One region of the Sphaerisporangium siamense genome, then DNA from elsewhere that is predicted to be linked to it. Evidence: riboswitches for the same ligand, from Rfam matches in the RefSeq annotation. Region 1 holds a riboswitch; each other region holds the start of a gene.
What was found. A riboswitch is a leader RNA that binds a small molecule or an ion and turns the genes downstream of it on or off. The one in region 1 is predicted to bind cobalamin.
Positions count from the first base shown of each region.

Region 2: another riboswitch for cobalamin. It lies ahead of cobN (cobaltochelatase subunit CobN); the one in region 1 lies ahead of BJ982_RS23410 (ribonucleoside-diphosphate reductase subunit alpha).
Region 3: another riboswitch for cobalamin. It lies ahead of BJ982_RS04530 ((2Fe-2S) ferredoxin domain-containing protein); the one in region 1 lies ahead of BJ982_RS23410 (ribonucleoside-diphosphate reductase subunit alpha).

Region 1 is NZ_JACHND010000001.1:5,071,166-5,081,110, reverse strand. Features, by position in the region: gene BJ982_RS23430 (DUF5709 domain-containing protein) at 1-228, shown strand, start outside; gene BJ982_RS23425 (pentapeptide repeat-containing protein) at 310-1,884, shown strand; gene BJ982_RS23420 (mechanosensitive ion channel family protein) at 1,912-3,126, opposite strand; gene BJ982_RS23415 (ribonucleotide-diphosphate reductase subunit beta) at 3,431-4,426, opposite strand; gene BJ982_RS23410 (ribonucleoside-diphosphate reductase subunit alpha) at 4,426-6,687, opposite strand; cobalamin riboswitch at 6,803-6,996, opposite strand; gene BJ982_RS23405 (tripartite tricarboxylate transporter substrate-binding protein) at 7,070-8,032, opposite strand; gene BJ982_RS23400 (hypothetical protein) at 8,318-9,427, shown strand; gene BJ982_RS23395 (polyprenyl synthetase family protein) at 9,424-9,945, shown strand, end outside.
Region 2 is NZ_JACHND010000001.1:3,618,145-3,628,089, forward strand. Features, by position in the region: gene BJ982_RS16590 (ferredoxin-like domain-containing protein) at 1-1,134, opposite strand, end outside; cobalamin riboswitch at 1,253-1,378, shown strand; gene cobN (cobaltochelatase subunit CobN) at 1,436-5,188, shown strand; gene BJ982_RS16600 (glycoside hydrolase family 15 protein) at 5,443-7,287, shown strand; gene BJ982_RS16605 (nucleotidyltransferase domain-containing protein) at 7,433-8,041, shown strand; gene BJ982_RS16610 (transglutaminase-like domain-containing protein) at 8,046-8,948, opposite strand; gene BJ982_RS16615 (cation diffusion facilitator family transporter) at 9,105-9,945, opposite strand, start outside.
Region 3 is NZ_JACHND010000001.1:975,173-985,117, reverse strand. Features, by position in the region: gene BJ982_RS04560 (AMP-binding protein) at 1-696, opposite strand, end outside; gene BJ982_RS04555 (MarR family winged helix-turn-helix transcriptional regulator) at 834-1,328, opposite strand; gene BJ982_RS04550 (MATE family efflux transporter) at 1,654-3,054, opposite strand; gene BJ982_RS04545 (LLM class F420-dependent oxidoreductase) at 3,051-4,073, opposite strand; gene BJ982_RS04540 (SagD/YcaO family ATP-dependent cyclodehydratase) at 4,119-5,540, opposite strand; gene BJ982_RS04535 ((2Fe-2S)-binding protein) at 5,868-6,569, opposite strand; gene BJ982_RS04530 ((2Fe-2S) ferredoxin domain-containing protein) at 6,861-7,241, opposite strand; cobalamin riboswitch at 7,475-7,679, opposite strand; gene BJ982_RS04525 (hypothetical protein) at 8,036-8,248, shown strand; gene BJ982_RS04520 (ABC transporter ATP-binding protein/permease) at 8,245-9,945, shown strand, end outside.

The DNA.
Region 1 (9,945 bases):
GGTTACGAGATCACCCCGGACGACCCGCAGCAGCGCGACGACCTCGATCGCCGCCTGTGGCGGGAGGCCCCGGACCACACCCGTTCGCCGCGCGAGGAGCACCGGCTGGTGGCCCCCGACGAGGGCGCCCGCCCGGACGTGGAGTCCGAGGAGTACGCCGCCGATCTCGGCGCGGACGACGGCGACCTGTCGGCCGAGGAGCGGGCGATCCACATCGAGCCCGACTGACCCCCGCCGTACGGCCGGATTCGCCGGGTCCGTGGGGGTTCATACCGGCTGGGGACGGGGGCGTCGCGCTAGAGTCCAGGTGTGCGGAGATCACGACCGTTCCGGTGGCTGACCGCCGCGGAGCGACGGGTGTGGGACGCCTACCCCTCCGGCGCGTGGGTGGACCTGCGCGGCGGGGACCCCGACGCCGACGACCCGGCGAAGGGCGCCTCCTGGGGACGGGAGCGCACGGTGCGGGCCGAGGTCATCGCCGCGCTCATGCTGGGCGCCAACCCGCCCGGCCCCGGGCAGGTCGCGGGGCTGCGGCTGGCCGGGGCGCACATCCCAGGGAACCTCAACCTCTCCGACGCCGCGCTCACCACCAAGCTGCACCTGCTGGGCTGCCATCTGCCGGACATCGTCTCGCTGACCGACACCACCGCCAAGGGCGTGCGGTTCCGCGGCTGCGACATCTACCGCCTGCGGGCGGCGCGCTGCACGATCGACGGGATGCTGGAGCTGGACGCCTGCACGATCCGCGCCGGCTTACGACTCGACAACGCGCACATCACCGGGCAGCTCCGCCTGGCCAGGGCCACCCTGCTCCCCCCTGATCCCGGGGGCGGCGCCTCGGAGAGCTACCTGGAGGACGCGCGCCGCCCGTTCACCGACGCCGAGAAGCGCGAGCGCGGCTGGGACCAGAGCCAGTGGGCGCTGTGGGCGGGCGGCCTCATCGTGGACGGCGGCGCGTTCTGCCGCGACCTGCGCGCGCACGGCGGCCTGCGGATGATCGGGGCCCGCTTCAACAGCGGCCTCTACCTGCAGCGAGCCGTGATCGAGAACCAGGGCGGGCACGCCGTGTACGCCGACCACCTCCAGGCGTCCAGCGTCGAGTTCAGCGGCGGCTTCACCGCCGTGGGCACGATCCGGCTGCGCGGCGCCCGGGTGGCCGGGGTGCTGTCGTTCGACAAGGCGGTGCTGTCGGCGCCCGGGAGCGAGCGCTGCCTGCACCTCAGCCACATGCAGGTGGACGAGCTGATCCTGCGGCCGGCGTCGATGAGCGGGGAGGTCAACCTCGGCTACTCGCGGATCGGCGTCCTGCTCGACGCCGCCGACGCCTACCCCGCCGCCGTGCGGCTCAACGGCTTCACCGTCGAGTCGCTGCGCGGCGGCATGACCCTCGCCGACCGCCTGTCCTGGCTGGCGCGTGACCCCGAGGGGTACCGCCCGCATCCGTACGAGCAGCTCGCCGCCTGGTATCGCAGGATCGGCCACGACCAGGAGGCCCGTGCCGTCCTGCTGGCCAAGCAGCGGGCGCGGCGGGCCACGCTCGGCGTCACGGGCAGGACGGGCGGGTACGTGCTGGACGTGGCCGTCGGGTACGGGCACCGCGCGTGGCTCGCCGGGGTGTGGTTCGCGCTGCTGCTCGTCGCGGGCACGGTGGTGTTCACGCTGTACCCGCCCTCCCAGGTGGGCCTGGACGAGCGGCGCGTGTTCCACGCCTTCCCCTACACGCTGGACCTGCTGGTGCCGGTGAGCGTCTTCGAGCAGCGCGCCGCGTGGGAGCCGGTGGGGTGGACGCAGTGGCCGGCGAACATCCTGATCGCCTCGGGGTGGATCCTGGCGACGGCGCTGATCGCGGGCGCCACGCGGGTGCTGCGGCCGCAGGCCGGCTGACGCGATCTTGACCGCCCTGGGCTCCGGTCAGCGGGCCGGGCCCGCGTCGGCGTCGGCGTCCACCTTCGGCGGCGGGCCGTCGTCGGCCTGGGAGCCGGCGACATCGTCGGGGTAGGGCGCGCGGGGCCCGCCGAGCAGGCCCGCGCCCGGCCGGGGCCCCGTGCGCTCGGAGCCGCCGGGCAAGGCGGTCTCCTCGACCCGCAGGCGCGGCAGGGCCTCGGGGTACTTCTCGCGGACGTAGGAGACCAGGTGCTCGCGCATGTCGCACTTCAGGTCCCACACGCTCGGGGCGTCGGAGGCGCTCATCAGCGCGCGCAACTCCACCAGGCCGTTGGGCTGGACGCCGGTGACCTGGACCGACCAGTCCTTCTGGTCCCACAGCGGGTGGTCGCGCAGCCGCCGGTACAGCTCGGCCCTGAGCTCGTCCACCGGGACCGACCAGTCGACGTACAGCAGGACGTGGCCGATGACCCGGCTCTCGTAGCGGGTCCAGTTCTCGAACGGGTTGGTGGTGAAGTAGGAGACCGGCAGGATCAGCCGCCGCTCGTCCCACAGGCGCACGACGACGTAGGTGAGCGTCAGCTCCTCGATGCGGCCCCACTCGCCGTCCACGACGACCGCGTCGTCCAGGCGGATGGCGTCGCTGAAGGCGAGCTGCAGCCCGGCGATGAGGTTGCTGAGCGTGGACTGCGCGGCGATGCCCGCCACGACGCCGGCGATGCCGGCCGAGGCCAGCAGCCCGGCGCCGAGCGCACGGACGGCGGGGAAGCTGAACAGCATCGCGCCCATGGCCACGATGATGATCACGGCGGCGGCGACGCGGCGGACCAGCGCGATCTGCGTGCGGATGCGCCGCGCCCTGCGGTTGCCCTCGCCCTCGACCGTGCCGAGCCGCTCCAGCACCACGTCGGTGACGGCGTAGGCGGCCTGGATGACCAGCCAGGCGACGCAGGCGATGAGCAGGAGGGTGACGACCTGCTCGATCGCGTTGCCGCTCGTCCCCGGGACCGGCCGGCCGTCGGCACCGGTGTGCCCGGTCATGCCGGGGACGTACACCGTGTTGAACGCGACCACGCCCGCGGTGGCGAACCCGGGCCAGGTGCAGCGCTCGACCAGCGGCCCGGCCAGGGAGAACCTGCCGTTGACCCGGCGCGACTTCAGCAGCCTCCGCAGCAGCTCGACCGCGACGACCGCCGCGACGACCGTGAGCACGAGCAGCGTCCAGCTCCCTAGCGATGGCACCGGCGGCGCCCCCTTCGTCGTCGGCTCCCGTCAGGGCGGGGGATCGTGGCCTCCGCCGCCACCCGTACGGGCCGCGGCCGGTCACCACGAATCATCACAGAACCAGGCATTTCACACGAGTCCGGACGCGAACCGATTGCCTCCTTTTCCGGGGTCTTCCAGCGGCTTCCCGTGGCACCGCGCGCGGACGTGCCACCGGCGCGGGCCCTGGGCCACGCGCTGGCTCTCGCGCAGTTCTAACCGAACATCGATTTATGAATCATGAAATAGAGAGACATGGCTCACATGCCACGGCTTGCCGCCTTCAGAACGCCTCGTCGAGGCGGACCGTGCCCTCCACGGCCACCTGGTAGGCCGACACGCGCCGCTCGAAGAAGTTCGCCAGCTCCTGCACGTCCTGGAGCTCCATGAAGGCGAACGGGTTGGCCGACCCGTACCGCGGCGGCAGGCCCAGCCGGGCCAGGCGCCGGTCCGCGACGTACTCCAGGTACTCGCGCATGCGATCGGCCGTCATCCCGGCGACGCCGTCGCCGCACAGATCGCGGGCGAAGGCGAGCTCCGCGGCGACCGCCTCCTCGATCATGCGGGTCACCTGGGCGCCCATCTCGTCGTCGAACAGCTCCGGCTCCTCGGCCCGCACGGTGTCCACGACCGCGAACGCGAACTCCATGTGCATGGACTCGTCGCGGAACACCCAGTTCGTCCCGGTGGCCAGCCCGCCGAGCAGGCCGCGCGAGCGCAGCCAGTACACGTAGGCGAAGGCGCCGTAGAAGAACAGCCCCTCGATGCACGCGGCGAAGCAGATCAGGTTGAGCAGGAACGCCCGCCGGTCGTCGCGGGACTCCAGCCGGGCGAGCCCGCCGATGGAGTCGATCCAGCGGAAGCAGAACTCGGCCTTGTCCCTGATGGACGGGATGTGCTCGATCGCCGCGAACGCCTTGGCCCGCTCGTCGTGGTCGGGCAGGTAGGTGTCCAGCAGCGTGAGGTAGAACTGCACGTGCACGGCCTCCTCGAAGAGCTGCCGCGACAGGTACAACCGCGCCTCGGGCGCGTTGACGTGCTGGTACAGGTTGAGCACGAGGTTGTTGGCCACGATCGAGTCGCCGGTGGCGAAGAAGGCCACCAGGCGGTTGATCAGGTGGCGTTCCTGCGGGCCGAGCCGGGCCAGGTCGGCGAGGTCGGACTGCAGGTCCACCTCCTCGACCGTCCAGGTGTTGCGGATCGCGGCCCGGTAGCGCTCGTAGAAGTCCGGGTAGCGCATCGGGCGCAGGGTCAGGTTCATGCCGGGGTCGAGCAGCATCACTGGCACGCCTCGCAGATCTCGGGGTTCTCCAGGGAACAGGCGACGGCCTCGGGCTCCGAGAACGCCGGGGAGGCCGCGGCGGGGACGGCGGCGACGGTGGTCTGCGCGATGCGGGTGGCCGGGCGGGAGCGCAGGTAGTAGGTGGTCTTCAGCCCCGCGCGCCAGGCGTAGGCGTACATCGAGGACAGCTTGCCGATGGTCGGGGCCGCCATGAACAGGTTCAGCGACTGCGACTGGTCCACGTAGGGCTGGCGCGCGGCGGCCATGTCGATCAGCGCCTTCTGCGGCAGCTCCCACGCGGTGCGGTACAGCGCCCGCAGGTCCTCGGGGATGGACGCGATGTCCTGGACCGAGCCGTCCGCCCGCTTGATCGCGTCCCTGACCTCCGGCGTCCACAGCCCGCGCTCCCGCAGGTCACGCACCAGGTAGCGGTTGACCTGAAGGAACTCCCCCGACAGGGTCTCGCGCTTGAAGACGTTGGACACCTGCGGCTCGACACACTCGTAGCATCCGGCGATCGAGGCGATCGTCGCCGTCGGGGCGATCGCGATCATCAGCGAGTTGCGCAGGCCGGTGGCGGCGACGCGCTCCCGCAGCGCCGCCCACTCGCCCGGGTGGACGGGCCGGGCGTCCGGGTAGTGGTCCGGGTGCAGCGTCCCGCGCGCCGCCCGCGTGTCTCCGTAGGAGGGGTGGGCGCCGTGGGCCTCGGCCAGGTCGCAGGACGTGCGGTAGGCGGCGAGCGCGATCTCCTCGGCGACGCGCGTGGACAGGGCCAGCGCCTCGGGCGCGTCGAAGGGCAGGCGCAGCGCGAAGAACACGTCGGCCAGGCCCATCACGCCGAGCCCGATCGGGCGCCAGCGCCGGTTGGCGGCCTCGGCCTCGGGCGTCGGGTAGTAGCCCAGGTCGATGGTCCTGTCCAGGAACCGGACGGCGGTCGCCACCGTGGCGCGCAGCCGGGCCCAGTCGATGCCGCCGCCGGTCAGGTGGGCGGCCAGGTTGACCGAGCCGAGGTTGCACACCGCGGTCTCGGCGTCGCTGGTCACCTCCAGGATCTCGGTGCAGAGGTTGGACAGGTGGATGACGTTCTCCGGCAGCGCCGTCTGGTTGGAGGCGCGGTTGGCGGCGTCCTTGAAGGTCATCCAGCCGTTGCCGGTCTGGGCGAGCGTGCGCATCATGCGGCCGTACAGGGCGCGGGCCGGCACCTTGCGGACGTACCGTCCGGCGGCCTCGGCCTCGCGGTAGGCGGCCTCGAACGCCTCCCCCCACAGGTCGGTGAGCTCGGGGACCTCCTTGGGGTCGAACAGCGCCCACTCGGCGTCGGCCTCGACCCTGCGCATGAACTCGTCGGGCACCCAGTTGGCCAGGTTCAGGTTGTGGGTGCGCCGGGCGTCCTCGCCGGTGTTGTCGCGCAGTTCGAGGAACTCCTCGACGTCGGCGTGCCACGGTTCGAGGTAGACGCAGGCCGCGCCCTTGCGCCGCCCGCCCTGGTTGACGGCGGCGACGCTGGCGTCCAGCGTGCGCAGCCAGGGGACGATGCCGTTGGACAGCCCGTTGGTGCCCCGGATCAGCGAACCGCGCGCGCGGACCCTGGTCCAGGCGATGCCGATGCCGCCCGCGTACTTCGACAGGCGCGCCACCTGGGCGTACCGCTCGTAGATGCCGTCCAGCTCGTCGCGCGGGGAGTCCAGCAGGAAGCAGGAGGAGAGCTGGGGCCTGCGGGTGCCGGAGTTGAAGAGCGTGGGCGAGCTCGGCAGGTACGACAGCGTGGAGATCAGCCGGTACAGCTCGCCGGCCTCGGCGACGGTCCGCGCGAGGCCGCAGGCGACGCGCAGGAAGAAGTGCTGCGGGGTTTCGAGGACGCCCCGGGTGACGGGGTGGCGCAGCAGGTAGCGGTCGTAGACGGTGCGCAGCCCGAAGTACTCGAAGCGGCCGTCCCCCTCCGGGTCGACGAGGGCGTCCAGCGCGGCGGCGTCGTCCCGGACGAACGCGGCGAGGCGGTCGTGGACCAGGCCCGCGGCGTGCGTGGCCGCGACCGACTCCGAGAACGTCCGCACGCCGTGCGCCGCGGCCTCCTCGGCGATCTCCTCGGCGAGCAGCCGGGCGGCGAGGCGGGAGTTCTCCGGGTCGGCGATGACCCGGGCGGCGGCCTCCTGGATGGCGAGCCGCCGTCGCTCGCCGGCCGCGTCCCGCCGGTAGGCCGGGCGCGGGCCCGGCTCGGCGTCACGCGCCGCGTCAGTCACCGCATCGGTCACGGTCACCTGCTGTCTCCTTCGTGCGAACGGGTCGCCGCGAGGAAGGAGCGCACGAAGACATGGCCCGGTGGCCCTCACAGGGGCATGCCGGGACGACCTCGTCTCGCGGCCCTCCCTCGGGGCCTGGACGACGTCGCGGGCAGGTCTTCGGGCTCGCGGGCGCACGGCACACCCCTACTGGCCGTCGCTTCCCGGGCCGTGCGGCCCAGTGCCTTGTGACGGCGGTCGTTCCCGCTCACCGCTGCGGGGCAGCGCCGGAGTCACACCGGCTTCCCTCTCACCTCGCCGAAGCGAACCAGCGACGAGCATGGATCCTACATCTAGTGGCGCAGCGCGCAACAACCCCTATAAGTTGTGTTGCACAGGGGTACGGAGCGTCACCGGGCGGTCAGGCCCGCACGCCCAGCTCCCCCAGCGCGCGGCCGAGCCGGGCCGACTCCACGCCGAGCCACTGCCGGAAGTCGTCGCCGTCCAGGTACAAGGGGGTCCAGCCGTTGCGCCCGCACAGCGCCTGCCAGCGCGGCGACTCGGCCACGCCCCGGCACAGCAGGGCCAGTGCGGCGCGGTCGTCGTCGGCGAGGCGGCCGGGCCCGAGCAGGCCGCGCCAGTTCGCGCAGTACAGGTGCACGTCGGACTCCATCAGTGTCGGGGCCTCCAGGCCGGGGATGCGCTCGGGCGAGGACACCGCCAGCACGCGCAGCTCTCCCGAGCGCACCCGTGCCCGCACGGCGGCCTGCCCCGCGATGACGGCGGCCGCCGTGCCCCCGTTGAGCGCGGCGACGGCGTCGTCGCAGCTTGGATGGGCCGCGTACCGGACCAGGCGCGCGTCCACGCCGAGGCTCTGGGCCAGCATGCCGAGCAGCAGGTGGTCCACCCCGCCCTCGTTCCTGCCCGCGACGGCGAGCCGGCCGGGGTCGCGGCGCAGGGCGTCGGCGAACGCGCCGAACGTGGCCAGGCGCGAGGACGCGGGGACGGCGATCAGCTCCCACTCGCCGCAGAGCCGGGCCACGGGGGTCGTGCCGGCGAAGGCGCCCGACGGCCGGGCGGCGCGCACCGTGCCGACCAGCTCGGGCTCGGCCATCAGGACCTGGTCGGCGCGGCGCGCCCGGGTGAACTCGGCCAGGCAGGACGCGAGGGGCCTGGTCTCGACGTGGACGGCCCTGGCCAGCGACTCGCGCTCGGCCACCCCTTTGAGCGACCGGGCGACCCTGTCGGCGTCGCCGCCGGCCGGGCCCGGCACCACCATCGAGACCCGCGTGGTCGCGAGGCCGCGCGTACCCGGGGCGCCGCCGCACCCGGCGGCCATCGCGACGAACCCCGCGCCGAGCGCGAGGACCTGGCGACGACGCATGGTTCACGCCCTTTCCCCCGATATCGGGCTAAATGCCCATTTCTGCGGTCCGGCACACGGCACGAGAACGGATCGGGCCCGGTCGCGTCCCGGGGCCCGTACGGCGGCGGTGTCCCACGGCGCTCGGGAAGCCCGGTCACCAGGGCTTCGAAGGGGCGTTCGCCGCGCGGGAGAGGCGGTCCCCCGTACGGGGGAGGCGGTTCCCGATCCGGGGGGAGTCGCCGGCCAGGGATGCGCGGCGAATGTGAACACGTTGGTCTTTCGCTCATCGCAATGGGAGCCATCGTGTCCGACAACCGATCGCACACCACACCGGCCGCCATACCGGCCGCCACCCCCGCCCCCCGAAGGGCCGGGTGGGCCGGATGGACGGGGTACGCGGCGGCGCTGTGGGCCGCCGCGTACGGCGTGGTGGCGTTGTTCTGGACGATCTCCGGGAGGGGCTACCCCTTCGGGCCGGGGCACGCGGAGGACTCCCCGCCGCTGCTGCGGTCCCTGCCCGCCCCGGCCGGGGCGCCGCTCTTCGCGACCGTCCTGCTCGTCACCGCCGTCGCCGCCCTGGCCATGGCGGGCCGCCACGCGGAGACGCCGCCCCGCCCGGCGCGGGCCGTCCTGCTCGCCTTCGGCGGGACGGTGGCGGCGGTCCTGCTCGTGGGCGTGCCGACCGTGGACGTCCTCGCGCTCACCGGGTACGCGCCGATGCTGATCCTGGGCGCCCCCTTCGGCCGGCCGAGGGGCGTGGACTACGCCGCCGTCCTGGACTGGTCGCTGCTGAACCAGGCCCTGTGCCTGATCGGCGGCTACCTCGTGACGTTCACGGTGCTGTCCTGGCAGCGGCGCGCCCGGGGCTCCTGCGCCCGCTGCGGACGGCACCGCGACGGCCCGGCGCGGGACCGGAGCCGTCTCCTCGCGCTGAGCCGCCGGGCGACGGCCACGGCCGTCGTGATACCCCTGCTGTACGCGGTGAGCCGGTACGCCTGGCTCGCGGGCGTCCCACTCGGCATCGACGACGCGCTGCTGCGCTCGCTGTGGGACAGCGGCGGCGTCTGGGCGGGCGCGGGGCTGGCGACGGCCGCCGTCGCGGGGGCGGCGCTGACGCTGGGGCTCGTCCAGCGCTGGGGAGAGGTGTTCCCCCGCTGGACGCCCGGCCTGGCGGGCCGCCGCGTCCCGATCAAGCTCGCGGTGATCCCGGCGGCGTACGTGGCGCCCATCGTCGTCGCGGCCGGCATCGGCATCGTCACCTCGCCCGAGCTCGGCCGGCTGACCGGGTACAGCCCGGTGCTGCTCGCCACGCACGCGCTCTGGCTGCTGTGGGGCCCGGCCCTGGCGTTCGCCGCCTCCTGCTACTACCTGCGGCGGCGCGGCGCCTGCCCGATGTGCGGGAGGCAGGGATGACGGGCGTGCCCGGCCCGCGGGCCACCGCGCCCGGCGAGCGTCCCCTCGCGGAGTGGACCCGCCACGCCCTGGCGGAGGTGGAGGACCTGCTGTCCGCCACGCTGCGCGCCCCCGGCGACCCGTTCCTGACCACGGTCGCCACGCACCTGCTGGCCGCGGGCGGCAAGCGGCTGCGTCCCACGATCGCCCTGCTGGCCGCGCGGTTCGGCGACCCCGGCCGGCCGGAGGTGGTGCGCGCGGCGGCCGCCGTGGAGCTGGTCCACGTGGCCTCGCTGTACCACGACGACGTCATGGACGAGGCGGCGACGCGGCGGGGAGTCCCGAGCGTCAACGCCAGGTGGGGCAACCGGGTGGCCATCCTCGCCGGGGACTACCTGGTGGCCAGGGCCGCCGAGCTGGTCGCGCCGCTCGGGCCCGCGGCGGTCGAGGAGCAGGCGCGGATGATGACCCGGCTCGTGACCGGGCAGCTCCGCGAGACCGTCGGCCCCGGCCGTGACGCCGATCCCGAGCGGTACTAC
Region 2 (9,945 bases), 1.5 Mb from region 1:
GCTCCATGGGGAACGCGGATCGGTGACCAGCCCGGCCTCCTCCGACCGCGATCGACACTGCTCCGCGTCCTCCGGGGCCAGTCCGGGCACGATCACGCCGCGCCACGGCGTCAGCCGCACCTCGCCCGACCCCACGCGCGCCGCCGCCGCCAGCACGGCCGTCTGCGCGGCCGTCAGCCGTCCGAGTGGCGGCATGACGACGAGCGCCACCCGCCCGTCGGCCTGCGGCATCAGCCCGAGTAGCGGGGCACCCGGCTCCCGGGGGAGTACGGCCTCACCTGCCGCAGCGCGACCCGGTGCCGAAGATCGAGGGGGCGCGGGGAGGCGCGTGGTGATCGCTTCGGGGCCGTCGGTCAGTTCCGCGACGCGCCAGGCGGCGGAACCCCGCGCCGCGCGCTCGGCGAGGAACGCCTCCGCGGCGTCGATCATGAGGTTCACGGCCTCGTGCGGCCCCGCCCGCAGACCGGTGTCCCGCCCGGCCAGCAGAACCACGCCCTGGACGGATACGGCCGGCTTACTAGCGGACGCGGCCGGCTCGTGAGCGGACGTGGCGGGCTCGTGCATGGATGTGGCCGGCTCGTAAGCGGGTGCGGGCGGCCGGTGAGGGGAGCGGAGCGGAGACTCAGCGGATGCGGGGACCGACAGGGGGATGTACGCGATGTCGGCGGGGAGGTGGGCGACGTCGCCGCGGCCGTCGTCCAGGGTGAACAGGAAGCGGCCGGGGAGTTCGGCGAGGGCCGGGCGGGAGACCAGCATGGCGTCCAACTCACGGACCAGCGGGGCGATTTCCAGGAGCCCGCGGCCGTCCAGCCCCGCCAAGGGGGAGGCCAGGATGTTCCGCACCCGTTCGTGCGTGGCCGAAGGGAGGAGGCCGGCGGCGGCCATCCGCTCGGCGAATCGTGCCGCGGCCGGGCCGGTGAGCCCGCGTACCTGCACGTTCGCCCGCGAGGTCAGCTCGACGACCCCCGAGCCGAGGTCCGCCGCCGCCGCGCCGAGTTCGCGCAGCCGCCTGGCCGTGAGCAGCCCTCCCGGGACGCGGACCCGGGCCACGGCGCCGTCCGCCGCGGGATGCGTCTGCAGGGCACCGGGACAGGCGTCCCGCCGCGCCCGCTCGGGAAAGTCCACGACCTCCACGCCGAGGATCGTAACCCCAGACCCGAGCGCCGTGGAGCGGAGCATCCCGCCTAGAGGGCGCGGCCGATTTCGCCATGGGCGGTGGTGGCGTGGTCTGATAGGGGCGACGGCGTTATGGAGGAAGCCGGTGTGAGTCCGGCGCGGTCCCGCCACTGTTACCGGGGAGTCAACCCCACCTGAAGGCCACGGCCCGGCGACGGGCGGGAAGGCCGGGGTGAAGCGCCGATCCGGGAGCCAGGAGACTCCGAGCCGTGTATGGACCCGCTACCCGGGGCGCGGACCCCGAGTGAGGAAACGTGCCGTGCGCGAACTCCCTGTTCTGCTGCTGTCCACCTCCGACACCGACCTGCTCAGCGCGCGCGCGAGCGGTCTGCCGTACCGGCTCGGCAACCCCGCCCGGCTGGCCCCCGCCGACCTTCCTCCTCTGCTGGAGGGCGCCGGGCTCGTGGTCGTCCGCCTGCTGGGCGGCCGGCGCGTCTGGGAGGAAGGGCTGGACGCCGTGCTGGCCGGGCCCCGCCCGGTCGTGGTGCTCGGCGGTGAGCAGGCTCCCGACGCCGAGCTGATGGAGCTGTCCACGGTGCCGGGCGGCGTGTGCGCGGAGGCGCACGCCTACCTGGCCCACGGCGGCCCGGCGAACCTGGCCGAGCTGCACCGCTTCCTGTCCGACACCGTCCTGCTGACCGGCCACGGCTTCGCCCCGCCCACCCCCACCCCGAGCTGGGGCGTCCTGGACCGCCCGCGACCGTCGGGGGCGCAGGGTGTACGACCCGCGGGGGCGAACCAGACGCTGGGCGCCCATGCTCAGGATGCGTCGTCTGAGGAAGGGCAGGGGGCATGGTCTGCGGAGGGGCAGGGGACGCGGCCTGTGGAGGCGCACGAGGAGCGGCCGCTGGTGGGGGTGCTTTATTACCGGGCGCATCATGTGGCGGGGAACACGCGGTTCGTTGAGGTTTTGTGTGACGCCGTTGAGGAGGGTGGGGGGCGGGCGTTGGCGGTGTACTGTGCGTCGCTGCGGGCACCGGAGCCGGGGCTGCTGGAGGTGCTGGCTCAGGTGGACGCGCTGGTGGTCACCGTGCTCGCGGCGGGAGGTACGCGGCCCGCGACCGCGTCGGCGGGGGGTGACGACGAGGCGTGGGACGTGGGGGCGCTGGCGAGGCTGGACGTGCCCGTCCTGCAGGGGCTGTGCCTCACGGGGGACCGCGCGACGTGGCTGGAGAGCGACGACGGCCTGTCGCCGCTGGACGCCGCCTCGCAGGTGGCCATCCCGGAGTTCGACGGGCGGATCATCACCGTCCCCTTCTCGTTCAAGGAGATCGACGCCGACGGCCTGCCCGTCTACGTGGCCGACCCCGAGCGCGCCGCCCGGGTCGCGGGCATCGCGGTCCGGCACGCCGCGCTCCGGCACGTGCCCCCGCCCGCGAGGCGGGTCGCCGTGATGCTGTCGGCGTACCCGACCAAGCACGCCCGCATCGGCAACGCGGTCGGTCTCGACACGCCCGCCAGCGTCGTACGGCTGCTGGCCGCGATGCGGGACCAGGGGTACGACATCGGGGCCGCGGGCGAGATCCCCGGCGTGGCGGAGGAGGACGGCGACGCGCTGATCCACGCGCTCATCGCCGCGGGCGGCCAGGACCAGGACTGGCTGACCGAGGAGCAGCTCGCCGGCAACCCCGTGCGCGTCTCGGCCGCCCGCTACGGCGCCTGGTACGCCACCCTGCCCGAGGATCTGCGCACCCGCATGGAGCGGCACTGGGGCCCGCCGCCGGGCGAGCTGTTCGTCGACCGTTCCCGCGACCCCGGGGGCGAGATCGTTCTGGCGGCGCTGCGCGCCGGCAACGTCGTGGTGATGGTGCAGCCGCCGCGCGGGTTCGGCGAGAACCCCATCGCGATCTACCACGACCCCGACCTGCCGCCGAGCCACCATTTCCTGGCCGCCTACCGCTGGCTGCGCGACGGCTTCGGCGCGCACGCCGTCGTCCACGTCGGCAAGCACGGCAACCTGGAGTGGCTCCCGGGCAAGTCGGCCGGCATGTCGGCCTCCTGCGGCACCGACGCCGCGCTCGGCGACCTGCCGCTCATCTACCCGTTCCTGGTCAACGACCCCGGCGAGGGCACGCAGGCCAAGCGCCGCGCCCACGCCGTCCTGGTGGACCATCTCGTGCCGCCGATGGCCCGCGCCGACGGCTACGGCGACATGGCGCGCCTGGAGCAGCTCCTGGACGAGCACGCCTCGATCGCCGCGATGGACCCGGCCAAGCTGCCGGCGATCCGCGCCCAGATCTGGACGCTGATCCAGGCCGCGCGCCTGGACCACGACCTCGGGGTGGCGGACCGGCCGCACGACGCCGAGTTCGACGACTTCCTGCTGCACGTGGACGGGTGGCTGTGCGAGGTCAAGGACGTGCAGATCCGCGACGGGCTGCACGTGCTCGGCCAGGCCCCGGAGGGACGCGCCCGCGTGGACCTCGTGCTGGCCATGCTGCGGGCCCGGCAGATGTGGGCGGGCGGCGTCGCGCTGCCGGGCCTGCGCGAGGCGCTCGGCCTCACCGAGGACGGCGCCGCCGGGCGCGCCGAGACCGACAGGGCCGAGGGCCTGGCGGCGGCCCTGGTCGAGGGCATGGAGGAGCGCGGCTGGGATCCGGCCGCGGCGGCCGAGGTGTGCGCGTCCGTCCTCGGCGCCGTGGAGGAGACGCGGGACGCCGTGGTGCGGGTGCTGGAGTTCGCGGCCACCGAGGTCGTGCCGCGGCTGGCGGGGACGGCCGGCGAGATCGGGGCGGTGCTGCACGCTCTGGACGGCGGGTACGTCCCGGCGGGGCCCAGCGGTTCGCCGTTGCGCGGCCTGGTCAACGTGCTGCCGACCGGCCGCAACTTCTACTCGGTGGACCCGAAGGCGGTGCCGAGCCGGCTCGCGTGGGAGACGGGGCAGGCGATGGCCGACTCCCTGCTCGCCCGCTACCGCGCCGACACCGGCGAGTGGCCCCGTTCGGTCGGCCTGTCCATCTGGGGCACCAGCGCCATGCGGACGGCGGGGGACGACGTGGGGGAGGTGCTGGCCCTGCTCGGCGTCCGCCCGGTGTGGGACGAGGCGTCCCGGCGGGTCACGGGCCTGGAGGCGGTGCCCGCCGCTGAGCTGGGCCGTCCCCGCGTGGACGTGACGGTCCGCATCAGCGGGTTCTTCCGTGACGCGTTCCCGCACGTCGTGGCCATGCTGGACGACGCCGTCCGGCTGGCGGCCGCGCAGGACGAGCCGGAGGAGCTGAACTACGTGCGCGCGCACGTGCGGGCCGACCGGGCCGTGCACGGCGACGAGCGGCGCGCCACCACGCGCATCTTCGGCTCCCGCCCGGGTGCGTACGGGGCGGGGCTGCTGCCGCTCATCGACAGCCGGAACTGGCGCGACGACGCCGACCTGGCCGAGGTGTACGCGGTGTGGGGCGGTTTCGCGTACGGCAGGGACATGGACGGCGTCCCGGCGCGCCCGGACATGGAGTCCGCCTACCGGCGCATCGCGGTGGCCGCCAAGAACGTGGACACGCGCGAGCACGACATCGCCGACTCCGACGACTACTTCCAGTACCACGGCGGCATGATCGCCACGGTCCGCGCCCTGACCGGCCGCGCGCCGGCCGCGTACGTCGGCGACAGCACCCGCCCGGACGCCGTGCGCACCCGCACGCTGTCGGAGGAGACGGCGCGGATCTTCCGCGCCCGGGTGGTGAACCCGCGCTGGGTGGCGGCGATGCGACGGCACGGGTACAAGGGGGCGTTCGAGCTGGCGGCGACGGTCGACTACCTGTTCGGCTACGACGCGACGACGGGCGTGGTGGCCGACTGGATGTACGACAGGCTCGCGGCGGTGTACGTGCTGGACCCGGAGAACCAGGCGTTCCTCGCCGAGTCCAACCCTTGGGCGCTGCACGGCATCGCCGAGCGCCTGCTGGAGGCGGCGAGCAGGAACATGTGGGAGCACCCGGACCCGGACCTCCTAAGCGCCCTCCAGGAGGTCTACCTGAAGGTCGAGGGCGATATCGAGGGCGGCGGCGGACCGGCGTGAACCGGGGCGCGTGTGGTGCTCTTCCCGGGTAAAGGCGGATGCGTGGGGACCGGGCGGCAAAATGCTTTCGTAAGCAATATGTGAAAGCGCGAATATCTGCATTCCACCGTATTCGGCCGCCTTTTCCGGTGACCCGTCGGCGTCCGGAGTATTGGGCGCCTTACGCGGCGCCGCCTCCGGCCGTTCAGCGAGGAGCGGCGGGGGTGGGGCGGTGAAGCCGCGCGGGGCGGGGAAGAATCGTTGTCGGGGGCGTGATGACGAGGACTCCGATCGCCGACTACGCGTTGCTGTCCGACCGCCATTCGGCGGCGCTGGTCTCGCGGCACGGCTCGGTGGACTGGCTGTGCCTGCCGCGCTTCGACAGCCCGTCGGTGTTCGGGGCGATCCTGGACGACGCGGCCGGCCACTGGTCCATCGGCCCGTCCGGCCCGCGGAAGGTGTCGCGGCGGTACCTGGACGGCACGATGGTGCTGGAGACGACGTTCGAGACCGCGACCGGCACGCTGGTGCTGACCGACGCCATGGTCGTCGGCGAGAATCCCGACGTGCACCGTCTCGGCGCGGGCGCGCCCCACGTGCTCGCCCGCCGGGCCGCCTGCACGCGCGGCACCGTCCGCGTCGAGCTGCGCTACGCCCCGCGATCCGAGTACGGCCAGGTCGTGCCGCTGTTGTGCGAGATCCCCGGCGGGGTGAGCTCCCGGGGCGGCCCCGACCGGCTGACGATGTCGACACCGGTCGGGTTCAACCTGGAGGGCCAGGAGGCCGTGGCGACGGTCGCGATGGAGGAGGGCGCCCGCCTGTGCTTCGCGCTGCACCGCGGCGACGCCTGCGCGGAGGCGCCGCCCGTCTGGGACCAGGCGCGGATCGCCGAGGCGATCGAGACGACGGCGCGGGCCTGGCGGCGCTGGGCCGAGGCCCACCAGCGCTACGACGGCCCCTACCGCGACCTGGTGGGCCTGTCCGGGCGCGTGCTGCAGGCGCTGAGCTACCAGCCGACCGGCGCGATCGTGGCGGCGCCGACCACCTCGCTGCCGGAGAGCCCCCAGGGTGAGCGCAACTGGGACTACCGCTTCTCCTGGATCCGGGACGCCAGCTTCACGATGGAGGCCCTGTGGGTCGCGGCCTGCCCGGACGAGGCGGGCGACTTCCTCGACTTCATGACCACCGCCGCCGCGAGCTACGAGCCGCAGCGCGCCCTGCAGATCATGTTCGGCGTCGGCTGCGAGCACGACCTGACCGAGCGTGAGCTGCCCCACCTGCGCGGATGGCAGGACAGCAGGCCGGTGCGCGTCGGCAACGCGGCGTGGACGCAGCCCCAGGTCGACGTCTACGGCGAGCTGCTGGCCGCCGTCCACCTCCTGGTGGACCAGATCGGGACGCTGGACCGGGAGAGCCGCGCCTTCCTCGTGTCCCTGGCGGACGCCGCCGCGGGCCAGTGGCGTGAGCCCGACCACGGCATCTGGGAGATCAGGGGCGAACCCCGCCACTACCTGTACTCCAAGCTGATGTGCTGGGTGGCCCTGGACCGCGCCCTCGACCTCGCCCCCCGGCTGGACGCCGCCGGGCGCACGGGCCCCTGGCGGACGGCGCGCGAGGAGGTGCGGGAGGCGATCCTGCGGCAGGGCTGGGACGAGGGCTTGGGCGCGTACACGCAGGCGTTCGGCTCGTCGGTGCTGGACGCGTCCGCGCTGATGATGCCGATCGTCGGCTTCGCCCCGGCGCGCGACCCGCGGATCCGGGCCACCATCGGCGCGATCGCCGAGCACCTGACCGACGAGGACGGCCTCGTGTACCGCTACCGGGCCGCCGACGGGCTGGCGGGCGAGGAGGGGCCGTTCCTGATGTGCACGTTCTGGCTGGCCCACGCGCAGGCCCTGGCCGGGTGGCGGGACCTGGCGCGCGAGACCTTCGCGCGGGCGGCGGGGTTCGCCAACGACGTGGGGTTGCTGTCGGAGGAGGTCTGCCCGCGGACCCGCCGGCTCCTCGGGAACTTCCCCCAGGCGTTCAGCCACATCGGCCTGGTCAACGCCGCGTGGGCCATCGACCAGGCGGAACGGGAGGCGCGGGGAGGGCGCTCCGGGAAGCGTCTCGACCTGTGACCCCCGGCGCGCCGGTTGGTCAGGCCGCCGCATCGTATGCGATCCGGCGAAGCGCCTGGTGGATTCGCGAGACTTCTCCGGTATGACGCGGGATTCCGCAACCCGTGAACACAGAAGTGACTCAGGCGCGAGGATGGGCCGCATGATGCGGAGGGAGACGCCGTGGGGTGCTTGGGACCCCGCGTCGCTTTCGGAAGCGGTCGCGATGTTCTCGACCCTGCGCACCCCGTGGTGGATCGCCGGCGGATACGCCATCGAGCTCGCGGTGGGACGTCCGTTCCGTGATCACTCGGACGTCGACGTGCTGCTGCTCCGGCGCGATCAGCTCGCCGCCCACAAGGCGCTGCCCTCCTGGGAGCTGTGGGCGGCCGACCCGCCCGGCGTCCTGCGGCCCTGGACGGCGGGCGAGATCCTGCCGGGGACGGTGCACGACGTCTGGTGCCGCCCGGGCCCCGTCGACCCCTGGCGCGTCCAGGTCATGCTGGACGAGTCGGACGGCCGCGACTGGATCTCCCGCCGCGACCAGCGCGTGCGCATGCCGATCGGCGAGGTCGGCCGCGTCTCCGCGGAGGGCGTCCCGTACCTGGCGCCCGAGGTCCAGCTCTTCTACAAGGCGAAACGCCCGCGCGCCAAGGACGAGCAGGACTTCGGCGAGACCCTGCCGGTGCTCGGCCCCGGCAGGCGGCGCTGGCTGGCCGAGGCCATCTCCCTCGCCTACGGCGACCATCCCTGGCTCGCCCGGCTGCGCGGGTGAGCGGTCACGCGCCGAGGTCGATGGCCCGCACGCCCGAGTAGGTCGTGTAGGACGTGATCGTCCGGGGCGTGCGCAGACCGGGGTTGGCGAGGAACAGCTGCCGCAGCCGCGAGAACGGCCCTCCCCGGCTCTCGGCCTCGGCCACGCCGTCGAGCAGCCGCGTGTCGGTGTCGTCCAGGTGCAGGCGCTCCGAGAGGTTCCAGCCGTCCCAGGGCAGCACCTCGACCTTGTTCAGCGCCGCCAGGTCCCGCACGACGTTGCCCTGCACCAGGTCCAAGCCCGACAGGCCGACGACGGAGACCCCGAACGCGTCCGGGTCGGCCCGTCCCTCCCGGCAGGCGCGCCAGGCGTCGCCCGCGACCAGGAAGCGGTCGCGGGGCACGTCCGCCGGGTCGAACGCGATCGTGAAGGCCTCCATGACCTGCGGGCTGGGAAGCTGGGCGTCCACCAGCGTCCATCCCTTGTCGCGGTCCCAGTACTCGGTCACCCAGTGGTCCTCGTAGCGGTCGGGGACCAGGTAGGTCGCGAAGCCGCAGCGGACGCGCGCGGGCGTGCCGGTGGTGCGCAGCAGGGAGCACAGGCCCAGTGCGAAGTCCCGGCAGGTTCCGGCGAACCGCCGCCCGGGGGCGCGGGGCGCCGTGAGGGGCCTGTCGTCCAGCTCGGTGACGATCCGCAGGATCGCGGAGACGTAGCGCGTCTCGGCCTCGTTCCTGCGGTGCTCCGGCAGCGTGAACCCGAACAGCCACCCCTCTTCCCTGTGGACGAGCAGGTCGCGGACCAGTCGTGCCAGCGCGGCCGGTTCGGTGGGAATGCCGTCCAGCCTTGACAGGTCGCCGGGGTCGCTGAAAACGCTGTGGGCGAGATAAAAGGCCGGCTCATCCGCTTCGAGAGCGCGCGCGTCGGTCATGGTTCGCCTTCCCTCGCTAGGTGCACCGTCACGGACCGGCCTTAGCTTGACGGTAATTAATGGAGAATGTCCACCATTTCACCGACAGCTGCGAAATTACGCGGGTAGATCGGGGTGGCCGAACCGGATATATGTGCTGGTGGTCATAGCGAGCGGTCAGGGGCGTTCCGGGGAGGAGGATGCGTGATCGTTACGGTGCGTGGGGCCGTGCGGGTCGGCGCAGTGCGCGTCGGCGCGCCCGATCGTGAGCAGCTCCGGCGTCGCGTGGTCGACCTGCAGCGTGGTGTGGTCGATGCCGTACTGGTCGTGGACCAGCCGCTCGGCCGCGATCCGCACGCCGTGACAGTCGGCGCCCGGCTCGACCAGGATGTGCGCCGACAGCGCGGCGTACCCGGAGGTCACCTCCCAGATGTGCAGGTCGTGCACCTCCACGACGTGTTCGAGCGACGCGGCCTTCCTGCCGATCTCGGCGGGGTTCATGCCCGCGGGCGCGGCCTCCATGAAGACCCGGCCCGAGTCGCGGACCAGGCCCCAGCCCGCCTTGAGCATCAGCGCGGCCACGACGAGGGCGGCGACGGCGTCGGCCCTGGTCCAGCCGGTGGTCCACACGACGATTCCGGCCACGGTCGTGGCCATGAACGCGTACAGGTCGTTGAGGATGTGCTGGAAGGCGCCCTCGACGTTCAGGCTGGACCTGTCGGCCTTCCTGAGCAGCATCGTCGCCCCCACGTTGACGGCGATGCCGGCGAGCCCGGTGAAGACGACGTACGCCCCCTCGACCTCGGGCGGGGAGATCAGCCGGACGACGCCCTCGTACACGAAGTAGGCGGCGAGCAGCAGCAGCGTGATGCCGTTGATCTGGGCCGAGACGATCTCGGCGCGCTTGAGGCCGTAGGTGAAGCCGCCTCGCGGGGGACGCTGGGCGATCCGCATCGCGACGAGCGCGAACACGATCGCGATCGCGTCGGTCAGCATGTGGCCGGCGTCGGAGATCAGC
Region 3 (9,945 bases), 4.1 Mb from region 1:
GAAGAACGGCCGCGCACTGTGGTAGCGATCGCCCGGGCGCAGGCCGAGCCGTACCCCGGCGAAGAAGGCGTCGGCGCACATGCTGCGATGGGTGAGCAGCACGCCCTTCGGTCGCGATGTGGTGCCGGACGTGTACTGGACCAGCAGGACGTCGTCCGGACCGGCGGCGGGCGGCACGGCGCCCACATCGCTCCCCGCGTCGATGAAGTCCGGCCACGCGGTCGCCCAGCCGGGGACGTCGTCGCCGAGCACGACGACCGACGTGAGCTCGGGCAGGGCCGGGCAGGTCGGGGTCCCGTCGTGACCGATGCCGAGCTCGCGCAGCATCGCGATGAAATCCGTGCGCAGGACTCGGTCCGCCATTAACAGGGTGGAGATGCGGGCGTGGCGCAGCGTGTACTCCACCTCGCCGGCGGTGAACCGGGTGTTCACCGGGACGGTGACGGCGCCGACGCTCCCGAGGGCGACGAACAGGGCGACCCAGCGTGGCCCGTTGCCGAGCCAGACGCCGACCCGGTCACCGTGCCCGATGCCGGCGGCGGTGAGAGCCGCGCGGATGCGGGCGACCTCCCCGGCCAGCTCGGCGTAGGTGATTCGGTCATCGGCGGTGACTACCGCCTCGACGTCGGGAGCGAGCAGCACGGCGCGGTCCAGCGCCTCGTGCGCGGTGACGGGACACGCCCTTCTGAGATCCATCAAGCTTCCTCCGTCCCGGATTCGGTGCGCTGGACCTGTGGTCCACCCGGGGCGACGTACGCGCGGATCGTACTCGCGTCGGCCATCGAGCCACCTCCTCGTGCTGGCTCTAGGAGTACGCGACCCTGTTGATGTTGTCAACTACTTTGAGGGTCGTTTGTGCGCTCACGTTCCTGACGCTCCACGTCCAGTGCCAGGTCGGCGAGTTTGTCGAGTGCGCGCACCAGCACCTTTCGCTCCTGTGCTGACAGGACGGCGAGGAACGTCGCGTCGCGCTCGTTCGCCGCGCGTATGAGCCCGCGGTAGACCTCTATGCCCGCCTCGGTGAGCGCCAGCTGATGTGTCCGTCCGGACCCCGCGGTCCGGTTGACCAAGCCCCGTTCTGTCAGCTTGGTCACGACCCGGCTCATCTGCGCTTTGTCAAGCCCTGCGCGCCGGGCCAGCCGGTTGAGGGTGAGCGTCGGATTGGACGCGATCAGGGCGATCGCCCGCCACTCGCCGAGGGTGACGTCGAACTCGCGGCGGTAGCGCAGCGCCGCACTGCGGGAGAGGGCCGCCGACGTGCGTGACAGGCGATAGGACAGCAACTCGGCGATGGGGAGGACATCCCTGACGTTCGCGCGATCGGGCATGGACAGATCGTAGTGGGCCAGGGGCCTGTGTTGCATCATCAACAACTAGCCGATCCCTGGCGACCGCCTTCTGATCGCCACGCACCCGGACCCGCCGGCGCTTTCCTCCACCGGGCCGCACACAAGCCTTCCCCCTTCCCCCCCCGCTTCACCGAACTCGGTGCCTTGACCTCACCCTGCCCACCCTCACCCTTGACGGGAAAGCCTTCGCGCTCCGATTGGTCTCCTGGCCCCGGAAACGACTCGTGGAGGAACATCTCCCGCTCGGGTAGATGGACATGGGCGGCGTCGGGAGCGGCGAGCGCGGGCCGAATCGGCCGCCGGTTCAGGACGCGGCCGCCTCACCGGCGAGTCCGCGGCCTTCGACGCTCGCCGCGGGTGGCCGGTCGCGCCGGGCCTGGTGCCGCGAACGGATATGGAGCAGGGCGGCGAACAGCACGGCGAAGGCGATCCACGCGGCGTAGAGGCCGGGCAGCCCCAGCCCGAAGAGCACACCGAGGACCCACCCCAGGGGGATCAGCACCGCGTAGTCACAGGCCACCGACACGATCATGACGCCGCGGCTGTCCCCGGCGGCGCGCAGCAGCGCGGCGTGGGACATGGCGAGCACCATGGGGGCCATGCTGAGCAACGCGAGGGGGACCGCGGCCCAGGCGAGGGCGGCCACCGCGTCGCCGGTGATCAGGGAGAGCAGTGGCCGGCCGAGGACGAGTATCACGGCCGAGGGGACGGCCAGCATGATCAGCAACAGCTGGGCTCCCGTCCGGCGCCAGGCCTCCGCGTGCGCGTGGTCGCCGCGGCCGAGCGCCTGGCCCGCCAGGATCGTGATGGCGGTGGCGGCGGAGCTCAGCATGGTGAACACCAGCAGCAGCAGGTTGTCCACGATGCGGTACGCCGCCAGGTCGAGCGTGCCGATGCGGGCGGCGAACCCCGCGAGCAGCGCCTCGTTGACGTATCCGACGCCCATCGCGCCCATCTCCGGCCAGCCGATGGCCCACAGGCCCGCGATCACTCCGCGTGCCTGACCCCCCTCGGGGGTCTCGCCCGCGGCGGCGCGTGGCAACCGGGCTCTGGAGTAGATCAGCAAGAACCCGGTCCCCGCCGCGGTCGCGGCGAAGGTGGCCAGGGCGGCGCCGGTGAGGCCCAGACCGGCATTGAAGATCAGGAGTACGCCCAGCGGCACGTTGACGACGTTGACCAGTACGGCGTTGTACAGCGACGCGCGCGTGACGCCGATGCCCGAGCACGCGGCCAGCAACGTGAACGAGGCGGCGGCGAACGGGACGGCCAGGGCCAGCACCCGCAGGTAGGCGACTCCTGGGCCGATCAGCTCCCCAGAGGCGCCGAGCAGCGCCAGCACGGGACCGGCCGTGACGAAGAGCACTGCTCCGACGGCGACGCCGGCCATGACGGAGGTGGCGAGCCCGGCGCGCACGATCTGGGCGACCTCGCCGGGCCGTCCAGCGCCGTGCGCTCGGGACACCCGCACCTGCACGGCCGTCGCCCAGCCCCGCACGATGACGAGGCCGATCAGATGGACGGGCGCGGCCAGGGCGAACGCCCCAAGCGCCACGGGGGACAGCCGGGCGAGCAGAACGGTGTCGACGAGGTTGACGACGATCTGCGTCAGCCCGGCGACGAGAAGGGGAAGGGCCAGGTCCCAGACCTGGCCCATCGCCGGACGCGCGCCGGTCTCGGCAGAGGCCGGGGGCGTGCCGTGGCTCACAGGACCGCCCGCGCGGCTTCCATGAGTTCGGTGTCGCGGTCGAGAAGGATCAGAGTGTCCACGCGTGAGTCCTTCCACGCGAGGATCCGCTCGACGATCGCCGGCAGCGGCCCGACGAGGGCGACCTCGTCCAGCAGGGTGTCCGGTACGGCCTGCGCGGCGCCGGTCTTGTGACCGTCGGCGAAGTGACGGCGGATGTCGTGCGCGGCTCCTTCGTACCCCATCTGGCAGGCCACGTCGAAGTAGGTATTGCGCACTCCGGGGGCGACCGCGCCGATCAGATGCGCGAACAGCGGCCGTAGCCGGTCACGGCCCTCCCCGGGGGTCGCGGCGCGGGAGACGTACAGGATGGGGCAGATCTTGACGTCACTCGAAGCCCGGCCCGCCCCGGTGATTCCCTCGTCGAGTGGACGGGTGAGCGCCTTCTCGTGCTCGGGAGCGTACATCCCGGCCAGCCAGCCATCGGCGATCTCTCCGGTGAGGGCGACGTTGCGCGGGCCGATGGCCCCTAGATAGATCGGAATGTGCGGACGCAGCGGGTTCATCTCCGAGCGCACCGGCCGGGCCCGGCCGGTCGAGCCTGGTCCGCGGTAGGGGAGCCGGTAGATCTCACCGCCGTGCTCGACGCGTTCCTCGTGCGCGATCGCTTTGCGGACGATCTCGACGTACTCGCGGGTCCGCTGGAGGGGCCGGGTGTACGGCTGGCCGTGCCAGCCTTCGACGATCCACGGGACCGACAGTCCGAGACCGAGCTGGAAGCGACCCTTGGACAGCACGTCGAGGGTCATGGCGGTCATCGCGGTGGCCGCGGGCGTACGGGCGGGGATCTGCATGATCGCGGTGCCCAGCTCGATCCGTTCGGTGCGCGCGGCCAGGTACCCGAGGACGCTGACGGCGTCGGGGCCGTACTCCTCCACGCTCCAGATCGAGTCGACGCCGATCCGCTCGGCGTGCTCGACGACGGGAAGCAGATGTTCCATCGGTTCCCCGCCGTAGCCGAGAGCCAGCCCGAGGCGCATGCGCGCTCCTTCCGTATGCCTGCCGGAGAGTCGAAGGGGTCGTGGTCAGGAGAACGGCAGCGGATCCCGTACGAGATCGTCTTCGGTGAGCGGGCCGGGCACCCACCCACGCGCGGCGGGTTCGCGGTGGAGCCGGTCGCCGCCGAGGAAGGGGAACGCGGCAGGGGCGTTGCAGTACAGGCCGGGCACCATGACCCGGGCCACGTGCATGCCCGCGGCGCGCACCTGCGGGGTCGTGAGATCGACGGCGATCGCGCGCAGCCCATGGGCGGTGAGCGAGCCGAGCGGGCCGGCCGCTCCCGCGTCATCGGGCGACGCCGCGGGAGCCGCAGGGGTGCGCAGGCGGTCCAGGCGGGTGTCCTGCATGCGCGCGTCGAGGTAGACCTGGACGTGGAGGCGGACGTCGTTGACGTCCCGCCAGTCCGGCCGGAAGTCCTCCAGATAGGCACGGTCGGCGCGGTGCGCCCGGTAGGGGTGGCGGCTGATCCGGCCGGCGTCGACGGCCCGCCAGAAGGGGCCGTCCCGGTCGAGCAGCTCGAAGCCGGTCGCGTGCATGCCGACGGCCTCGGTGAGCGCCTTGGCGGCCGCGGCCTCGGCGGTCGGACGGCAGGCGCTGCCGAAGGCGACCAGCCGTCGCGCGCGGTCCTCGATGAACGCCCCGGCGACGGGGACGTCGAAGGACGAGGGGATGCGCAGCAGGGTGACGTCCAGACCGGCCTGCTCCGCCTCCCGCAGCGCGAAGCCGAGACGGCCGCCCGTGCCGGCCACGAGTGGTGCGGCGGGCGCCCCGCTCGTCCACCAGACGGTGACGGCGTCGCGTTCCAGGACTTCCAGGAGCGCGGCGAACCGGGCTCGCTCCGGGGTGAGGCCGGCGGCGGTCCCCGCCAGGATCGGGTAGTTGGTGGGCGCCTCGGCGGCGCGTGTCCCGCGGAAGTAGTTGACGTAGGCCAGCGACGCCGGAACCAGGATCTGCCGCCCGTCGCTCAGATCCTCGCCGTGGGCCCAGGCGATCTCCAGGTCGGGGGTCATGGGGACGAACGGGAACCCCCGTTGGGCGTGCTGGGCGCGGGAGTAGAGCGCGAATGTCCGCGGGTCCGCGACCGGCCGGCCCTCGCGGGCAAGGCGCTCGTAGGAGCCGGTCGGCAGTTCGGCGGGGACGGCGTTGCCGCAGTACCGCTCCACGGCCTCTCCGATGGCCGCGTACCGGGCACGGGCCGGATCCGCCAACGCGGCTCCGCCGGTGACGGTGTCGATGACGGCGGCCGATCCGGGAGGGGTGGAAAGGCGGGCGCTGTAGGAGACACAGGTCGCGACGAGGTCCAGGCGGGGGTGATCCCTGGTGAGGCGCCGGATGAGGCCCAGCCCACCCTCCGTGCCGAGACGGGCGGCCACCTCTTCCATGCCCTCGGCCTCGTCCGCCGCGGCCGGGCCGGCCGGTGTTTCCGGCTCGGCCATCGGGTTCCTCATGTGATCGCTCCTCCCTCTGGAAGGACGCCTGGATCGGCCCGGATGCCGGTACGCGGCGGGTGGGCCGCCGAACCGGCGGCCCACCCGCCTTCTGGTCACTCGCTGTCGGCTTCCTCACGCCACTCGAACGGCGAGTCCACCGCCGGCGTGTGGGACCTGACGCCCGACTGAGGGTCTTCGGGCTCGACGAAACCGTGGTGCGCCATGTGCGTCCTCCTTCGGCTCGGCATATGGCCGCCCTTATTGCGACCATTATGCAACTGCGAACTCCTTGCATCGAGTTTATGCATGGCGCGGCGCGAAACTCAATGCCGAACGCGGTCCGGTTCATCGGCGGTGTTTTCCGTCCAGAGAGCAGTCGTCGCACTTGACTCCGCCGGGGACCCGGTAATAAAGGCAGCAGCTTCTGCGCCGGAACGTCAGATCTGGGCCTGTGACGTCGCCGAGCCCGGCCAGCCGCCCGATGCCGAGAAGGTCCGTCGTGAGACGGTACGTCGGGCCGGCGAGGTCCGGGCGCGCGGCGAGGACGGCTCGGCCCGCCTCGGCCAGCGCGGACGCCGCGTTGCCGTACAGGAGGCGCGGCGCGACCTTGACGCGCAACCCGGCGGCGAGCGCCTCCAGGTGCGTGACCACCACCGATCGATAGAGAATTCGGGTGAGCTGGGCGTTCGCGTCGACATGCCAGCCGGAGGAGGCCGGTAGCCGCAGGGCCGGCCCGTCGTCGGCTCGGTGCAGGCGGGTCAGGTCGGGCACGACGCCGTGGACGAGGGCGCACGCGAGCATGGGCGACCACAATCGGGCCGCGTGCCCGAGCTGCATGATGGAGGCGCCGATTCGCGGTTCCTTGGCGCCATAGCGGGTGGCGACACTGGTGACCAGGTCGGATACGCCGCGGGCGTAGTCCTCCTCGATCGGATGCCATCCGGCGCCGTCACCCGACACGGCGATCCGGAAGAACGAGCCGACCGAAGCAACGTCCGCGAGGGCGGCGGTGATCGATTCCGGCGAGGCCGGCCGAAGAGAACCCATGGCTTATAACTCCATTTTCTGGTTTCGGTGGATTTGTGTGGAATTAGGGACTGGAGTGCATGGGAAATACGCCGGAACGCGGTAAGTGCATTCGTTCCGGCATCGCCGGCCAAAGAAAGGTTCAGGCCGGTGGATCACTCCTCGGATGCGGCTGGCCGCGGGTTATCAGAGTCACCTGTGGAGTTCCCGTTAACGGGTGTGTGATCACCTCGGCTTCAACGCGATGGACCTCGGCGAGCGGCGCCGGGGCGAGCACCTCGCCGGGCGCGCCGAGGGCGACCACCGCGCCGCTCATGACGCGTGATCGGCATGTCCTGAGTCGCTCACAACGCCGGCGGTGCGGATACGCCGCGGCGGGGCCGTGACGTGGAGGGTGAGGATGCCAGGAAGATCGGCGAGGCCGGGACCGCCGGCGCGGATCCAGGCGGCGATGTCGTCGGCCGCCTCCGGCTGGTTGGCCAGGCCCAGCCACACCGGCCGCCCGCCCGCCTGCCGCCCCGCGGGTGAGGGCTGTACCACGATGACGTTCGCCTGGTCGCAGACGTCCAGGCAGTCGGTGACGCGCACCTCGGCGACCTCTGCCAGGCGCGCGACCTGCGCGTCGTGGTCAAGGCCGGGGACCCTGCGCGCGGTGCCGCAGCAGCAGCCCCGGCAGATGGCGATTCTCGTCATGCGCGCCCGCACCCTCTACCGGTGCGGTCGAGCGCATCGGGGCCTGGCCACGGCAGGGGATCTGGCCGGAGTACAAGGGTCCGTGAGGATCGGACCGCCGCCGTACCTCGATGGCGGGCAAACCCGACACGGGGACGCCCGCTTTTGCACCAGCGCGGATAAACGAAAGGGACATGCCGGACATGCGGCACGGCGATCACCGTTCCTCTCTTGGGGAGATCCGCCCCAATTCCGTGAGGAGGCGACCGCGTGAGTCTCCTGGCTCTCGGGTCGAAGCTCGCCCCGGCCTTCCCACCCCTCGGGGCAGTGGCGTTGTCGGGGTCCGCTCGCCGATCACAGTGGCGGGACCGCGCCGGATTCACACCGGCTTCCTCGTTCCGCCGTCGCCTTCGCGCCCATGGTCGCACAAGCCGCACCACCCGCAAAGGCACGGATATTCCGTGTCCGCTCACCGGGCCATCGAGCGTAGGCCGCGGGGTGCTCGGCGCGGCTCCGGGTCTCCCGGTGATCCGGCTCCAGGGCGGCGTAGTCATAGGGCACGTCCGGCCGCGGTGGAGCACGGGGCCACCTGGCGTGTGGTCTTGACCACGCCGGGAAGTCGTGCCTATTTTGCGAATGCCTCCCGCCTGTGAATCTCTTGCAAGGAGTTCGGGCTCATGAGGGGTGCTCGCCCTGTTGGTGTCTTCGCTGGTCCCGGCAAGGTGCGGGGTTCGGGCCGCGCCCCCAAGCGGCGCGGCCGGCGCGCCGGCCTACCACCTGATCGGCAGCGCCACCAACCGGAGATCCCTCTTCTGGTGCGTGCGCTGGGCATCAGCACGCCGGCCGCGCCGCACGACCTCAACCGGGCCGCCGCGTACCGCGACCGGCTCTCCCGCACGGACAGTGGCCCGATTCCGGCCTGCGGTCCACAAGAGGAGGTGCTGACCGTCGAGCGGATCTCCCGGGGGTACGGCGTGCGCGCCGTACCCCGCGCCCAGCTCGTCTTCGAGCTCAAGGAGGAGCGGTGATCGCCCGACTGCTGCGCCTGTCACCGTCCGTGCGCCGACGCCTGGCCGGGCTGGTCGGCCTGTTGCTGGCCATCACCGCGACCTACGTCGGCCAGGGTGTGCTGATCGCCCAATCCCTGGCCAGGATCTTCTCGGGCCAGGACGCGGCCTCGATCGTCTGGCCCGTCGCCGGGATCGTCGCCCTGCAACTCGTGCGCAGCTTGGCGCTCGCGGTACGGGAAGGCGTCGCGCTGCGGACATCGGCTCGGATCAAGAAGGAACTGCGGCGGCGGCTGACCGCCAAGCTGCTGATGCTCGGGCCCGGCTGGGCGCAACGCGGGCGGACCGGATCGACGCAGAGCTCACTGGTCGACGGGATCGAGACCGTGGACGCCTATGTCGGCAGATTCCTGCCGCAGATGGTCGCGGCCCTGGTCGGCGCCGTCGGAGTGACCGCGTTCCTGTTCGTGCTCGACCCGGTCATCGGTGTGGTCGTGCTGGCGTGCGCGGCGCTGATGCCGGTGCTGCCCCTGGTCTCGGATCGGGTGCTCAAGGAGCGCAACGACGCCTGGTTCCGCGGCTACAAAGGTCTGTACGCCGAGAACCTCGACGCCCTGCAGGGCATGGCGACGCTCAAGGCGTTCAACGCCAGCGGCCGGCGCGGCGCCGAGCTCGCGAGGCTGGCGGAGACGTTCTGCCGTGACTCCATCCGGCTGATGGCCATCGTCGTGCTCTACCTGGGAGGGGTGGCCTTCGTCATCGGGCTGGGCACGGCTGTGGCACTGGGCGTCGGCGCGATGCGACTGGTCGCGGGTGAGCTGACCGTGACCGAGCTGCTGCTGATCCTCATGCTCACCGCCGAGTGCTTCCGGCCGCTACGTGAACTGGAGTCGGCCTACCACTCCAGCTACAACGCGGTTCCCTCGCTGACCGCGGTCTTCGAGGTGCTGGACGCCCCGGTACAACCTCAGGGAACGCGTGTCCTCGAGCGCGCCGGGCCGCCGGCGGTGACCTTCGACGCGGTGACGCTCACCTACCGCGAGCGGGCCAAGCCCGCCCTCGACGACTTCTCCTTGGACATCGCGCCCGGTGAGCGTGTCGCTCTGGTCGGCCGATCGGGCGCGGGCAAGACCACGGTCGCCGCCCTGCTGCTGCGCTTCTTCGACACGATCGACGGCCGGATCACGATCGACGGCACCGAGATCCGGGACCTCCCCCTGGAAGAGTTGCGCTCGCTCATCGCCGTGGTGTCACAGGACACCTATCTCTTCCACGGCACGGTCCGGCACAACCTGACCCTGGCCAGACCCGACGCGGCCGACGCCGAGCTCGAGGCCGCCGTCCGCGCGGCCCGCGCGGAGTTCGTCCACGACCTGCCCCAGGGCCTTTCCACCGTCGTGGGTGAACGAGGGCTGAAGCTGTCGGGCGGCGAACGGCAACGCGTCGCCATCGCTCGCGCTCTGCTCAAGGACGCTCCGATCCTCGTGCTGGACGAGGCGACCTCCAGCGTGGACGCCGCCAACGAATCCGGCATCCAGCAGGCTCTGGACGCGCTGACCGGAGGCCGCACCACCCTGATGATCGCCCACCGGTTGTCCACCGTCCGCGACGCCGACCGGGTCATCGTCATGTCCGAGGGGCGGATCGTCGAAGTGGGCGACCACGCCGGCCTGCTCGACCGGGGCGGAGCTTACACCCGCCTGATCGCCGCCCAGGAA